One region of the Rhizobium sp. Root491 genome, then DNA from elsewhere that is predicted to be linked to it. Evidence: riboswitches for the same ligand, from Rfam matches in the RefSeq annotation. Region 1 holds a riboswitch; each other region holds the start of a gene.
What was found. A riboswitch is a leader RNA that binds a small molecule or an ion and turns the genes downstream of it on or off. The one in region 1 is predicted to bind thiamine pyrophosphate.
Positions count from the first base shown of each region.

Region 2: it holds a riboswitch for thiamine pyrophosphate, as region 1 does, so the genes downstream of both, ASD46_RS11585 (ABC transporter permease) here and thiB (thiamine ABC transporter substrate binding subunit) in region 1, are expected to answer to the same signal.
Region 3: it holds a riboswitch for thiamine pyrophosphate, as region 1 does, so the genes downstream of both, thiC (phosphomethylpyrimidine synthase ThiC) here and thiB (thiamine ABC transporter substrate binding subunit) in region 1, are expected to answer to the same signal.

Region 1 is NZ_LMFF01000014.1:180,754-183,014, reverse strand. Features, by position in the region: gene ASD46_RS15825 (ABC-F family ATP-binding cassette domain-containing protein) at 1-550, shown strand, start outside; gene ASD46_RS15820 (VOC family protein) at 642-1,034, shown strand; TPP riboswitch at 1,080-1,190, shown strand; gene thiB (thiamine ABC transporter substrate binding subunit) at 1,229-2,242, shown strand.
Region 2 is NZ_LMFF01000012.1:134,543-136,803, reverse strand. Features, by position in the region: gene ASD46_RS11590 (ABC transporter substrate-binding protein) at 1-195, opposite strand, end outside; gene ASD46_RS11585 (ABC transporter permease) at 192-977, opposite strand; TPP riboswitch at 1,106-1,208, opposite strand; gene ASD46_RS11580 (TadE/TadG family type IV pilus assembly protein) at 1,390-2,261, shown strand, end outside.
Region 3 is NZ_LMFF01000014.1:21,633-23,893, forward strand. Features, by position in the region: gene thiC (phosphomethylpyrimidine synthase ThiC) at 1-1,066, opposite strand, end outside; TPP riboswitch at 1,161-1,272, opposite strand; gene ASD46_RS15100 (acyl carrier protein) at 1,453-1,704, shown strand; gene ASD46_RS15105 (acyl-CoA dehydrogenase family protein) at 1,704-2,261, shown strand, end outside.

The sequences.
Region 1 (2,261 bases):
GATCCTTGACGAGCCGACCAACGATCTCGATATCGAAACGCTCGATCTGTTGCAGGAGATCGTTGCGGGGTTTTCCGGCACGGTCATTCTCGTCAGCCACGACCGCGACTTCCTCGACCGTACCGTCACCTCCACAATTGCGCCCGCCAATCCGGACCAGCCGGACGGACGCTGGATCGAATATGCCGGCGGCTATTCGGACATGATGGCGCAACGCAAGGGTGCTGCGGAAGAAAAGCGCAAGGCGGAGAAGCAGGAAAAGGCAAAGACCGCCCCTTCCGCCTCCGCGTCGCAGGACCCCTCAAAGGCCAAGGGCAAGCTTTCCTTCAAGCAAAAATTTGCGCTCGAAAACCTTCCAAAGGAGATGGAGAAGGCGCAGGGCGAAATCGCCAAGCGTGAGCAGCGCATGGCCGATCCCAATCTGTTCACCAAGGACCCGGCTACCTTCAATACGCTGGCGCAGGAAATGACGAAGCTGCGCGAAAAGCTCGAAGCCATGGAAGAGGAATGGCTGGAGTTGGAGATGCTGCGCGAGGAAATTGAAGGGTGACTGGGTCGCGATTTCTTGACTGAGGTCTCATCCACCTTTGACAGGGAGGCGGAATTGCCGTTTCCTGTGCGGGTTCGGAGGAGTTCAGAAAATGCGCATGATCTTCGTCAATCTGCCGGTCAAGAATATCGAGACATCGAGAAGCTTCTTCACGGCTCTCGGTTTCACCTTCAATCCGGAATATTCGGATGACCGCACGCTCTGCATGATCGTTGAGGAGAACATCTTCGTGATGCTTCTTCAGGAGGAGCGTTTTCGTGATTTCATCAATGGCGATATCGCCGACGCCACACGCAGCACCGAGGTCCTGACCTGTCTCACAGCGGGAAGCCGTGAGGAAATCGACCGGATGATCGAAACGGCGCTCGCCTCGGGTGGCAGCAGCTGGAAACCGGTTCAGGATCACGGTTTCATGTATGCCGGTAGTTTTCAGGATCCCGACGGCCATGTCTGGGAACTGGTGCACATGGTGCAGCAGGCCTGACGGCAGCCATCTTGCCAATCAGAGACAGCGGGACTACATCATCATCTTGATCTAACGGGGTGTCTTTTGTGCTTGCGTGCAAAAGGCTGAGAGGCTTGCCAACCCGAAGAACCTGATCCGGTTCATACCGGCGGAGGGATTAGACGGCTTAAGGCAAGCGGCTATTTCCCTTTTCGTTTTTTGAGGAGATACCCGTGCGCCGTCGTCTTTTCCTGAATTCCCTCGTTGCCGTTTCGTTGTTTCTGCCCGGTCTTGCCACTGCTCAGGACAGACAGGAACTGACCGTCTACACCTATGAAAGCTTCGTTTCCGAATGGGGTCCCGGCCCCAAGGTGAAAGAGGCCTTCGAGAAAGTGTGCAATTGCACGGTCAATTTCGTCGGTGTGGCGGATGGCGTGGCGCTGCTCAACCGCCTGAAGCTTGAAGGGGCAGCGTCGAAGGCGGATGTCGTTGTTGGTCTCGACACCAATCTGGTCGCGGAAGCGAAACAGACCGGCCTCTTCGATATCAGCGGTATCGAAGCATCGGCGGCCAAGGTGCCGGGCGGTTACAAGGACGACATTTTCGTCCCTTACGACTACGGTCATTTCGCCGTTGTCTATGACACGCAGACGATAAAAAATCCGCCGACGAGCCTGAAGGATCTGGTGGACGGCGATCCTTCACAGAAAATCGCAATTCAGGACCCGCGCACCTCCACGCCGGGGCTTGGCCTGCTGCTCTGGGTGAAGTCCGTTTACGGCGACAAGGCACCGGAAGCCTGGGCGAAGCTCCGGAAGCGCATTCTCACCGTCACGCCGGGCTGGTCGGAATCCTATGGCCTTTTCACCAAGGGTGAGGTGCCGATGGTGCTCTCCTACACCACGTCGCCTGCCTATCACATGGTCTCGGAAAAGACGGATCGCTATCAGGCCGCGGCTTTTTCCGAGGGGCACTACATCCAGATCGAGGTTTCCGGCCTTCTCAAAAACGCGCCGCACAAGGAACTGGCGAAGCAGTTCCTCGCTTTCACGCTCACATCAGGATTTCAGGATGCCATTCCGGAAAACAACTGGATGATGCCGGTCGCGGCAACGTCCACGCCCCTGCCTGAGGCATTTTCCAAACTCGTCGTACCGCAGAAGACCTTCCTGATGGACCCGGAAGAGGTGGCGAAGAACCGCAAGGCCTGGATCGACGAATGGCTTGCGGCCATGAGCATGAACTGAGCAAGAGGCACGCCCGCGC
Region 2 (2,261 bases), on a different contig from region 1:
GTCCGCAGGCGGAACCAGCTCAACGTCCAGCCCGGCATCTGCGAACAGGCCGCGTTCCTTGGCGATCACCATCGGTGCATGGTCCGGGTTCACGAACCATTCCAGCAATACGGTAAGCTTGTCGGCCGCCTGCGATTGCACGGGCGCAAACACGCTTGCTGCCGCGACGACGAGGGAAAGAAGAGTTCGTTTCATGGTGCCGAAAGTCTCCGCAAATGTTTGAAAGGAATGAGATGGTCTGTTTCTTTGGCCCAGGGGGCGAGGTTGGCCGTTGCCCGGTCGACGACAAGCCGCAGCAGCACCGCCATGAGGGCGAGAATGGTCATGGCGGCGAACATTGTGTCGGTCTGCATGCGGGCATTGGACTGGATCATGACAAAACCGAGCCCGGCGGAGGCGCCCACCCATTCGCCAATGACCGCGCCGAGCGGGGCGAGCGGAGCTGCGACCCTCAGCCCGGAAATGAGTGAGGGAAGCGCCAGCGGCACACGCAGCCGGGTGAGGATTTGCCAGTGGCTCGCCTCCGTCAGCGAGGCGGCATCGAGGATCGTCCGATCCGTGCGATTGAGGCCGTCGGTGAAGGCTGAAGCGACGGGGAAAAAGATGATGATCGCCGTCATGACAACTTTCGAGGCCATGCCGAAACCGAACCAGAGTACGAGAATAGGGGCCAGCACGAAGACAGGAAATGCCTGCAGCACGAGAACCATGGGCCAGACGAGGCGGCCAAAACGCGGGACGGCGGCAATCGTAAAGGCAACGAGAATGCCGGCGGCAATGCCAGCCGCAAGCCCGACAGCCATTTCACCTGATGTCACCATGGCCTGTCCGAACAGGAAGGCTGGCTGGCGCAGGAGTGCTGCGGCAACATCGGCGGGCGAGGGCAGGATGTAGCGGGGAGGCGCGAACAGCCAGATGCCCAGCTGCCAGACAAACAGAATAAGAACGACGCCCTTCAGCGCATGGGAGGCACGCATCGGCCGGGGCTCAGACGCAGCCGTACCGTATACGAAGGGAAGGATGTTTCATCATCATCGTTCGGTCTCCAGCTGTGGCGATCACGGAGATCCGGGCAAAGCGGAGAAGAGAAAGGGCAGTAACGCAAACGCGCTACAGTTTCCGTTCCTACGCCGGCATGACCCGGATCAGGTTCAAGGGTCCGGCTCATCGCCATCTCAGCACCGTCTGGTGCTCCCCTCGGAAGAGACTGTTTTGCTAGGAGGGTTTTGAAGTAATGTCAACGTTGAAAGTTAACGAGAATATTGGCGAATTTGCCGCGAACATATTAGTTGTTGATTATATTAAGTTTATCAAAAATTAGTTATTTATTGAAACCGCTTTTCAATTCCGCTGTATTAGCTTCAGCTCCCAGATTGGTTGGGGGCGAACTTGAAAAACTTCTGGCAAGAGAAATCTGGAAATTTTGGCATTCTGACCGCGCTGCTCATGGTGCCTCTGTGCGGGGCTGCCGGTGTGGCGCTCGATATTACGCGCGGCATGTCGGTCAAAGCCGATCTGCAGCAGGCGGCGGATTCCGCGGCTCTGGCGGCAGTCGCCGATATGTCCGCAAGTGTTCAGGCGGCAAAGAAGATGTCGGGGGACGGTGTCATTCCCGTCGGCAATGAAGAAGCCCGGGCATTCTTCGATGGCAATCAGCGCGGCGACGCGGACTACACCATAACCTCTGTCGATGTTTCGGTGATCAAGCACGGCAATGTGGTCGAGTCGTCCGTCAGCTTCAAGGCGTCGGTCAGCACGACGCTCTCAGGGCTTCTGGGGAAGGATTTCGTTTCGGTTGCCGGCACGGCCACGGCCAAATACGAAACGGAAACCTTCAGCGATTTCTATCTTCTGCTTGATAATACGCCCTCCATGGGAGTGGGCGCGACACCCACGGATGTCGCCACCCTGGTTGCGAATACTGGCGATAAATGCGCTTTTGCCTGTCACATCGTGAAGGACGGCGTGGCAGACCCGAACAGCTATTACTTCAAGGCCAAGAAACTCGGGGTCACGACGCGTATCGACGTGGTTGCCAAGGCAACCGCCAGCCTGATGGACACGGCAAAGTCCACGCGCAAAAGCAGCAATCAATATCGCATGGCCGTCTATACCTTTGGGGAACGGGCGGAAGATACCAAGCTGCTTGAGGTCGTTTCGCTAACATCGGATCTGGACGCAGCAAAGAAAAAAGCTGGTGAAATCAACCTGATGTCGATCCCCTATCAGGGATACAACAACGACCAGCAAACAGATTTCGA
Region 3 (2,261 bases), 160 kb from region 1:
TCTCGTCGAAATGCTCGTAGAGGAAGCTTTCCTTGTGATGATGCAGACACCACTTGGCCATAATCGACCCGCCGCGTGAGACGATACCGGTGACACGGTTGACGGTAAGCGGAATGTAATGCAGCCGAACACCGGCATGGATGGTGAAATAATCCACGCCTTGCTCCGCCTGTTCGATCAACGTATCGCGGAACACTTCCCAGTTCAGGTCCTCGGCAATGCCGTTGACCTTCTCCAGCGCCTGATAAAGCGGCACCGTGCCGATCGGCACCGGCGAATTGCGGATGATCCATTCGCGGATATTGTGGATGTTGCGCCCGGTCGAAAGGTCCATGACGGTATCGGCACCCCAGCGGATCGCCCAGACCATCTTCTCCACCTCTTCGGCCATGGAGGAGGTAACGGCGGAATTGCCGATATTGGCGTTGATCTTGACCAGAAAATTACGGCCGATGATCATCGGCTCAAGCTCGGGGTGATTGATGTTGGCCGGGATGATGGCGCGGCCCGATGCGACTTCCTGACGGACGAACTCCGGCGTCACATAATCGGGTATCTGTGCACCGAAACTCTCGCCATCACGAGCCAGCTTCTCCTTCGCCGCTTCGCGCCCCAGATTTTCGCGGATGGCGATGAACTCCATTTCCGGCGTGATGATGCCTGCCCGCGCATAGGCAAGCTGCGTTACGGCTTTTCCTTCCGTGGCCATCAGCGGCTGGTGGCGCATGGCAAATTCAGGCGTCAGGCGCTCGCCGGTGGCAAAGCCGTTATCCTCCGGTTTGACGTGCCGACCGTCGTAAGCCGCGACATCGCCGCGCGCTACAACCCAGTCGTGACGCAGGCGCGGCAGACCCTTTTCGATCAGAACGTTATGCAATGGATCGGTATAGGGGCCTGAAGAATCATAGACCGTGACCGGCGGTTCTCCCGCCGTCGGGTGGACGGCGATTTCGCGCATGGGCACGCGAATATGCGGATGCAAAATTCCGGTTTTGTGGATTTTCGTGGAGGCGGGATGCGGCCCGGTTGTGACGACAAGCGGGATATTCTTGGCAACGATATTCATCATGAGGCTCCAAAGTTTGACAGTGGAGACCCAGTTCGAGCCGGAATGATGGAAAATACCGACGCGTCGGCAGCGCAAGTTACACGCAATCCGACCTTCGGTCTTTGCACCGTCCCTACGCCAGTATGAACTGGATCAGGTTCAACGGGTCACTGCGCATAAAAGCAGAATCTCAGCCCCTTGACGGGACACCCCTGGTGAATGGACACAAGAGAAAACACCGCCCGACATTTGTCAAGGGTGCTGCTGATGGCTGGCAAAGGTGGACGAACAACAAAAGCGCCGTTAGTGGTAATTAACCTAACGGTTTAGGCGAATATTATCGTTTTCAAATTAACGATAAGCACAAACCATCCTGATGTTAAATTCATGGGAGATAAGTCGGAATGAATGCGACTATTCGTGAAATACTGGCAAAATTCGGCCAGCTTCCTACCCCCGTCGATACGATTGAAAACGAAGCAGATCTTTATGCGGCAGGTCTTTCTTCCTTTGCATCGGTGCAATTGATGCTGGGTATCGAGGAAGCTTTCGATATCGAATTCCCCGACAACCTCTTGAACCGTAAGTCCTTTGCCAGCATCAAGGCCATTGAAGACACCGTTAAGCTCATTCTGGATGGTAAAGAGGCAGCCTGATGAATGTGACCGTTGCGCCGCAGGATGAAACGCTGTCCGCGCGCGCAAGCCGCGTCGCAGCAATTGCCGCCAAACACGCGGATGAGGTGGACGTCACCGGTCGCTTCCCGGAGGAAGCCGTCAAGGCGCTGAGACAAGAGCGCCTTCTCGGCATTCAGGTCCCGTCCTCTCTTGGTGGCGAAGGCGCATCCATACAGCAAATCGCCGATATCTGCGCCCGGCTTGGCCAGGCCTGTTCGGCAACCGCGATGATTTTCGCCATGCACCACATCAAGGCATCGAGCCTTGTGGAACACGGCGAGACAAGCCCATGGCATGCGGGCTTCATGAGCCGCATTGCAAGCGAACAGCTTCTACTCGCCTCGGCCACGACCGAAGGCGGAATCGGCGGCAATCTGCGCAATTCAATCTGCGCGATTGAGGTCGAAGGAGACATCTGCCGGCTGGAGAAGGACGCCACCGTCATTTCCTACGGCAGCAATGCGGATGCCATCCTCATCACCTCGCGCGCCCACAAGGATGCCGCCCCGGCCGATCAGGTGATGACCGTCTTCCTG